Regions from separate parts of the Thermosyntropha tengcongensis genome, predicted to be linked through region 2. Evidence: riboswitches for the same ligand, from Rfam matches in the RefSeq annotation. Region 2 holds a riboswitch; the other holds the start of a gene.
The links. A riboswitch is a leader RNA that binds a small molecule or an ion and turns the genes downstream of it on or off. The one in region 2 is predicted to bind cobalamin.

Region 1 (4,210 bases), 450 kb from region 2:
AAACCACACATGACATAGAGCAAAGTTGTCTTACCCGCCCCATTGGGCCCCAGTATGACAATCTTCTTGCCTTTTGGAAGGTCAAGAGTAATTTTTGAGATCACATATTCCCTGTCATATTTAAAGCCTACTCCTCTTAAACCCATTATTGCCCAATCATTATTCATCGATATCCTTCCCCTATAACATGTAAAAATCAATTTGGTACAAGCTATTACACGCCTCCTAACACCTTGCTGAGCACAACAACAAGAGCCCCTGACCCCCATATGGCTGCCAAGCGAAAAAAATTCAACGGTTGATAAAGCTCAACCACAGGTATCTTGGCCTCTACCCCCCGAGCCTCAACTACTGTCTTCATTTCCTGATAGCGCGCCATACTGGCCCTAAACAGCCCAAAAACAAGCAAAACTACTGACCTTAAGGACTGCCTAAAGCCCACATATCCTAAACGAAGGTACTCAGCCCTAACTATCCTTTCTCCCACTTCCAACAAAATCGCGATAATTCTATAGCTAATGTAAATTATTTCGCAAAGTATCCCTTTAGCACCTATCCCTTGAAAAGCAGAAACTAATTCTAAAACAGGCGTGCTGAGTGCCAAAAAAGTTAACGCTCCTATCATTATCATTGTTCTAATCCCTACTTCTGAGGCAGCACGCAGGCTGTAAGATGTTATCCCCCAATTTGTCATGCCTATTTTAAAGCTTAACAAACAAGTATCAGCGGGATTAAAAACAAGCGCGATGCCTACCAGGCTAAAAACCAAAAACCCTGCTGGCAGTATGTAAATTTTCAGGTAATCAGATAACCTCACCCCTCCTTTTATCGTCAGGAAAAATACTATAAGCCACAGCACAAACTGCAGAATAAGCTGAGATAAATAAAAGCACAAGATCATAACAACCAATGCCAGGCTTAATTTTTCTAAGGGATGATAGTCCCGCCAGTAACTTTTCCAGGCATAGCTTTCAATCAGCATCTCTATTTCCTCTCACCTTATATCCCACATAATAGCCAATCACGCCTGCTCCTAAAGCTGCCTGCAGAGCAAACAAAAGGCTCTCAATTTCCCCGCTGGGAGGCTCAAACAGCGGTTCAAACCAGACCTCATAATTAGGCGCTACTTCTCCCACTACCTCTTCAGCCTTAGAATCAGCGCCTCCAAAAACTTCCTCCCCATTGCTATTAACTAGCCATAAAGGCACAATACATATTAAAACTATCAGCACCAAAATCAATGCTTTCGTTTTAAGCGACAACATCACCCTTTTCCCCCTCTGCCAGTACTCCAATCAAAGAAAGCTCCTCACGGCCATATTTAATCAGCATATCAAAAACTAAAACACTTACAAACCCTTCCACCACCGCTAACGGGATCTGAGTCACGGCAAATATCGAGCCAAATTTAGCAAATGAAGCCCATAAACCTCCTACTGGATCAGGGAAAGCCAAGGCCAGCTGCATAGAAGTGACAACATAGGTAAACAAATCTCCCAAGCATGCTGCTAAAAACACATTTACTGTCCAGGGCAAGCGCAATTTCTGCCCCGCCTTGTAAACAAGATAAGCCACCACAGGCCCAGCAATCGCCATAGAAAAGGTGTTAGCCCCCAAAGTAGTCAACCCCCCATGCGCTAGCAGCAAAGCCTGAAAAACAAGAACTATCAATCCTAGTACCGCGACAACTGAAGGCCCAAATAGTATAGTAGCCAGCCCAGTGCCTGTAGGATGCGAGCAGCTCCCTGTTACAGAAGGCAATTTAAGGGCAGAAAGCACAAAGATAAAAGCTGCCCCAAAACCCACTAACATCTTAGTTTCTGGATATTCCTGAACCATCTTTTTTATCTTGCTCGCTCCATAAGCCACGACGGGCGCAGCTGCTGCAGCCCATAAGGCACAATGTTCAGAAGGCAAAAAACCTTCCATAATATGCATGATAAACAACCTCCCCTATATTTTTAAAACTCGCGAAAAATAATATGCCTCCGACTCAGCCAGCGAGACGGAGGCACCTTACAGGCACAAATATCCCCACCTCCCTTTTACCCGTCCTCGCAGGCCTTAAAGGGTACAGCAACTGGCAGGTCTCCTGGCTCGGGTTCATCGAATCACGCACCTTCCCAGGAATCCCCAGTGGCATTCTACGCAATCCATCCCCCTCACAGTGGCGGGACCGCACCGGATTTTCACCGGTTTCCCTTTTAAGCCCAGCACAAAACTGGGCACCAGTTGCCTTACTCAATTAAAATCAAACTATATTTTACAACCTAAAAATTTTTTATACAAAAATATTATACCTAATTATTGAGCAAGAGTAAAAAATTATGATGCATAAAATTAAAATCTTATCAATATTCTATACCTGGTTGAGAAGTTATCCCCTGTTTATAATGATGTTTTACCTCCATAACTTCACTTACCATATCCGCCCTTTCAATAATCCCAGGCGGAGCGTAACGTCCTGTTAGAACCATTGTAACATGTTCAGGTTTTAGGTCTATAAGCTCCAGGACATCACTTTCTTTTAAAAGACCAAAACTTACAGCCACATTTATTTCATCTAAAATAACTAGTTCATAGCTGCCATCTTTTAAAATCTCTCTAGCCAGTTCCAAGCCTTTTTCCGCCAACTCCACATCTTCACGACGCGGTGTCCCTTTTCTCACAAAAGAAGACATCCCTCTCTGAACCAATGTAAAATTGGGAAAAAAACGAGCAGCTTGAATCTCTCCGTACTCCCCTCCACCTTTCATAAACTGAATCATGTACACTTTTTTACCATGCCCCAAACACCTAAAAGCCAGCCCTAACGCCGCAGTAGTTTTGCCCTTCCCATTTCCTGTATATACCATCACCAACCCTTTTTTCACCCAGGTTCCTCCTTCTTGGTCTTTATTTATACCTTTATGCAAAATCCATACCACCTTTCAGACCAAGAAGCAGCTTTATTTTTCCCACCTGCTCTTCGATATTTTGCCCGATTATAGTCACCACCTGCTAATTTTTTAGCATTTCTTGCGACATATCCTCCATTTCAATCCCTAGTATTTTCATTTTATATTGGAGAGTCTGCCGTGGTATGCCTAGCATTTTGGCAGCTTTGCTCACAGTGCCATGCGCTTTTTTCAACGCCCTGCGTATAAGCTCTGCTTCCATAGCCTGCAAAAAACTTCGCAAATCCTGATCCCAATCTATCTCTTCAAGATTTATTTCTTTATCGCTTATTTCGTAAGCATTCTTTAGAATATATTCTGGCAAATCTTGCAGCTGAATAAATTTTCCGTCGCAGAAATTAGCCGCGTATTCTATGACTCCCCGCAGCTCCCTTATATTCCCCGGCCACTGATAATTCATCAATACTCCCTCAACCTCACGGCTTATCCCTTGGATATCCTTGCCCAGCTGACGATTAAACTGGCTAATAAAAGACTTTACCAAAAGCGGTATGTCCTCCATCCTTTCCCGGAGAGGGGGCAACCTCAAGCTCATAACATTAAGCCGATAAAATAGATCCGGCCTTAGCAGCTTTTTCTCCAGCGCTTCCTGAGGTTCCACATTGGTAGCGCTCATAACACGCACATCCACCTTTCTCACCTTATTATCACCTATGCGCCGCACATAGCCTTCCTGCAAAAAACGTAACAGTTTAGCCTGCAGATCAAAGCGCAGACAAGTAATCTCATCTAAAAACAACGTCCCGCCATCAGCCAATTCAACAAGGCCTGGCCTATTTTCCGCTCCTGTAAAACTTCCTTTCACCGTGCCAAACAAAATAGCTTCCATGAGATTTTCTGGCAAAGCGGCACAATTTTGAGCAATAAAAGGTCCTTTCCGTCGTGGGCTAGCATTGTGGATTGCCTGGACTAACAACTCTTTTCCCGTTCCAGTTTCCCCATAGACAAAAATAGGGAAATTGCCGCGCGCCGCTTTTAGCATCTTTTCTTTTATTTCTTTTATCGTCATTGATTCGCCTATAATATCATCAAAAGTATAATATGCCTCTTCATTTACGGATAAATTTTTATCCAGTTTTCGATATGCTTTAACTTCCTCACGAAGGCCAATGACTTTTTCCATCAAATCTTTTATTTCCGAAAGATCTTTTGATATATCAACAGCCCCCCGTATTTCCCCATCAATAATTACGGGAATGGTGCTGGTATAGAGATAAAACTTGCGCCCATGCAAATTCATTATCTCCTGTTCC
Region 2 (4,210 bases):
AGTACGAGAGGACCGGGATGGACAGACCGCTGGTGTACCAGTTGTCTCGCCAGGGGCACAGCTGGGTAGCTATGTCTGGAATGGATAAGCGCTGAAAGCATCTAAGCGCGAAGCCAACCCCAAGATGAGTTCTCCCACTCCGGTAAGGAGGTAAGATCCCATCGAGTCTAGGTGGTAGATAGGCCGGGGGTGTAAGTACAGCGATGTATTAAGCCGACCGGTACTAATAGATCGAGGTCTTGACCTAGGAGCCTTGAGGTGATGAAAGCGCTATCTGCAGTTTTGAGGGATTCAGGGAAGAAGAATTCCTGGTGACGATAGCGGAGGGGAAACACCCGTACCCATCCCGAACACGGAAGTTAAGCCCTCCAGCGCCGATGGTACTGCAGCTGAAGCTGTGGGAGAGTAGGTCGTTGCCAGGATTTATTTTTTTCTGAAACATCTCTGAAACAGGGGACGGTTCTCTGTTTCAAAATGAAACAGAGAACCGTCCCCTGTTTCAGGTGAATTTTTTTCTTTGTAGGAAATATTTTCAGGGTATTTTTTTCGCACTTTTCGACAAAATATAAGTATTATTAGGTTTCCTATATTGGCATGGTCATTGCATGGATATAAGACAGGATTATATGTAAATTAAAAATTTTTTAGAAGGAGGGACGGCATAAGGTTGCAGTTGGCTAAAGGAGGTGGCGGAAAAGGTAAAGATTTAGAAAATTTTACTGGCTATTTTCTTGTTTGGTCGTACTAAACAATGCACTGTACTAAACAATAAGGAGGGTTTTGATGTCAGTAGAAACTGTAAGCCGTGAAGTGAATCCGGAAATTCGTTTTCACATCGAGGACAAACCTTCTCTAGCAGTGGCCATTCCTTTAGCTATTCAGCACATCTTGGCTGCTTTTGCTGGTGTTGTTGCTGTTCCTCTGGTAGTTGGCGGTGTTTTAAAAGTTCCTATTCAGGATTTAGCATTTATAGTGAGCTGTGCACTTTTTGCTTCCGGACTGGTTACCTTTATTCAATCCCGCGGAGTAGGGCCTGTGGGAGCTAAAATGCCTTGTGTTATGGGAACTAACTTCGGATTTGTTGGTCCTTCTATTGCTGTGGGAAGTAAATTAGGATTGGGTGGCATATATACTGCTACTATAGTTGCCTCTCTTACTGAGATTATTTTAAGCCGCTTTATTCCTCAGCTTAGAAAATTGTTCCCTCCTATTGTTACTGGTTCTGTAGTATCTTTGATCGGATTAACCCTTATTGCTGTAAGTATTGACTGGGCTGCAGGTGGCGTGGGTGCTCCTGACTACGGAAGCCTTTCCAACCTGGCGTTGGCAATTTTAGTAATGATTGTGGTAATTCTTTTAAACCAGTTTGGGAAAGGTATGATAAGTGCCTCGGCTATTCTTTTGGGAATAATCTTTGGTTATATTGTAGCCTTCTTTATGGGCAAACTTGATTTTACACCGGTTGTCCAGGCTGCCTGGTTTTCCGTTCCGGTTCCTTTGAAGTATGGTTTCCATTTTAGCTGGGCAGCTATTTTACCTTTTGCTGTAGCTTATGTGGTTTCGGCGATTGAAAGTATCGGAGACCTGCTGGCTTTGGGTGAAGCTTCGGGCAAAAAACTAAATGATGATGAGCTGGCAGCTGGTATCCTCTGTGACGGGGTTGGTGCTGGAATTGCTGGAATTTTCAACTCTGGTGCTACTACTACCTTTAGCCAGAATATCGGGGTAGTTTCTCTCACCGGTGTGGCCAGCCGCTATGTAGTTATGCTGGCAGGTATAATCCTTATGCTGATGGGGCTTTTCCCAAAACTGGGAGCTTTAATTGCTATTATGCCCAATCCGGTTTTAGGTGGAGCAGGAATAATCATGTTTGGAATGATTGCCGGTGCTGGTCTTAATATAATGAGACAGGAAAATTTGACCAGAAGAAACCTTATTATCATTGCTGTATCTTTTGGACTCGGTTTAGGAGTAACCTTTAGACCGGATATTTTATCCCATCTGCCGGAAGCACTGCAGATTCTTCTCTCTTCTGGTATTGTTACCGGTGCTATTACGGCTGTGGTACTTAATCTGCTTTTACCAAGAGACAGGGAATATGATGCATAGATTGAATAGAAATTGATTTTAAATCTCCCTTAATGGGGGATTTTTTTTGACAGGGGACGGTTCTTTGTTTCACTTTAGTGAAACAAAGAACCGTCCCCTGTTTCATCTGTTTCATTTGAAAAGGTTTTTGATATCCTTGCTATTAGCATATTTTTGCTTTAAAATATCTTCTAGCTTTAAAAATGAATAGGCTTTGCTGGTAACAGCCGTTTATGCGGCTGTTTTAAAAGGGAAAGCGGTGAGAATCCGCTGCAGTTCCCCCTACTGTGTTAGGGACGAAACCGGCATCAAATCCACTGTATACATGCTTTGGCAGGAGCCGGGGGTGTATATGGGAAGGAGCCGGGAGTAGGATGACCTTAAGCCAGGAGACCTGCCAGCAGGGCGAAAAAATCTGACTTCTGGGGATAAGAAGGGAGGAGAAAAGGATGGTGCGAAAAAAGCCACCTGACCTGCGTCTGACCAGTTAGTCGGGCGTTTTTTTATTTTTGGCAAGCATTAAACAGGGAGGTTAGGAAAAATGAAAAAAAGGTCGGTATGCAGGTTTTATTCGATACTGGTGGTGCTTATTTTATGGCAGCTTATTCTGGGTTTTTCTTATGTCCTGCCGGTAAAGGCAGCAAGCGATGACGATATAAATGAGGCGCTTACGAAGGCCTGCCTTTATGTTAACAGCAATATTGCGGCTTTTGGCGAAGGTGATGGAGACTGGGCGGCTTTGGGGCTTAGAAAAGCGGGAAATCTGGAGATAGCTCTTTTAAGCCCGCAAAATCCGCAAAAGCCTTCGGATTATGCCCGCTTAATCATAGGCGGACTGGCCAGGGGTGAAGATGTGGCAGGCTATGTAGGTACCCTGCAGAGTATGCAGAAAGCAGGCGGATATTTCAGCTCAACTGACAATGAAGATACCCTGAACCAGACTATCTGGGCAGTAATTGCCCTTAATTTGGCAAAGAAAAATGGAATAAGTGTTTCTTTTAATGAAACCGGGGCGGTAAATTATATATGTTCCAAACAGAAGCCGGAGGGTGACCCTTATGCCGGCGGGTTTGACGAAAGCGGCTGGGGGGTAGATATTGACTCGACCGCGCATGCCCTTGTAGCCCTGGCACCGTATAAGAATGACGGAAATGTAAATGAAACGATAAACAGGGCATTGGAGTTTTTAAAGAACAAGCAGAATGATAAAGCTGGTTTTGGGTTTTATATCTGGAATGGAGAAGAAGTCCAGAGCGAATCCCCGGATTCTATTGCGGCAGTCATTGAAGCTCTGGTAGCCCTGGGCATAGATCCGCAGGGAGATGAATGGAAAAAGGATAACAAGACTATGGTGGATGCCCTGCTCAAATATCAGCTGGAAAATGGAGCTTTTTATGCTCCCTGGAAGCCTGGTGAGGCAAACACTATGTCTACCCGCAGTGCGCTTCTTGCCCTGGCTGACTTAAAGAAGGTAAACGGAGGTTATGTTTCCAAGTATAATAATTCTCTTCCCCCATTGGAGAGATTATATATAAGCATTACTGTGCCTTCTTCTCCAAATGCGGGAACTGACTGGAGCTTTTCTATGAGGATAAATAATCCGGAAGGACAGGATAAGGAAACCCTGACGGTGGCAGGGCTTTACAGGGTAGAAAAAGACAAGCCGGAAAAGATGGTGTATTACACCTCTCTGGCCAAAAATGTAGCTGCCGGCCAGAGTGAAAGCATAAGCGGCGGCATGAGCATTATAGAAAACGGAACCTATGAGGCAAGGATTATGGTGTGGGACAACTGGCAGAACAGAACTCCGCTTGCAAAGCCGGTAGTGTTTAAGGTAAACAGCTAAAAGGGGGAGTTGAGGGATGAAAAGAGGCAAATATAAATTTTTAGCTTTTCTTATCTCCCTTTTCCTCTGTTTAAGCCTTGTCCTGCCGGCGTGGGGGGCAGAGGCCAGTGTAAGTGGAAATACGGTTGTCATAAGCGGAAATGACGCTTCCCCTTTGAGCGGGGTAAGCCTGGTGGTAGAAAAGGCGGATGGGAGCAAGAAGGCTTATATAGGGCAAACCTTGAGCGATGCCAGCGGAAGCTACAGTTTCCGCATTATCCTGCCTGCGGGCAGTTA

Region 1: another riboswitch for cobalamin. It lies ahead of ACZ42E_RS11160 (energy-coupling factor ABC transporter permease); the one in region 2 lies ahead of ACZ42E_RS01925 (prenyltransferase/squalene oxidase repeat-containing protein).

What each region holds. Positions count from the first base shown of each region.
Region 1 covers NZ_AP042437.1:2,279,944-2,284,153, reverse strand. The annotation lists gene ACZ42E_RS11175 (energy-coupling factor ABC transporter ATP-binding protein) at 1-167, opposite strand, end outside; gene cbiQ (cobalt ECF transporter T component CbiQ) at 215-982, opposite strand; gene ACZ42E_RS11165 (energy-coupling factor ABC transporter substrate-binding protein) at 972-1,265, opposite strand; gene ACZ42E_RS11160 (energy-coupling factor ABC transporter permease) at 1,252-1,938, opposite strand; cobalamin riboswitch at 2,066-2,248, opposite strand; gene cobO (cob(I)yrinic acid a,c-diamide adenosyltransferase) at 2,352-2,873, opposite strand; gene ACZ42E_RS11150 (sigma-54 interaction domain-containing protein) at 3,001-4,210, opposite strand, start outside.
Region 2 covers NZ_AP042437.1:407,962-412,171, forward strand. The annotation lists rRNA gene ACZ42E_RS01910 (23S ribosomal RNA) at 1-247, shown strand, start outside; rRNA gene rrf (5S ribosomal RNA) at 308-422, shown strand; gene ACZ42E_RS01920 (nucleobase:cation symporter-2 family protein) at 784-2,109, shown strand; cobalamin riboswitch at 2,290-2,504, shown strand; gene ACZ42E_RS01925 (prenyltransferase/squalene oxidase repeat-containing protein) at 2,630-3,934, shown strand; gene ACZ42E_RS01930 (S-layer homology domain-containing protein) at 3,951-4,210, shown strand, end outside.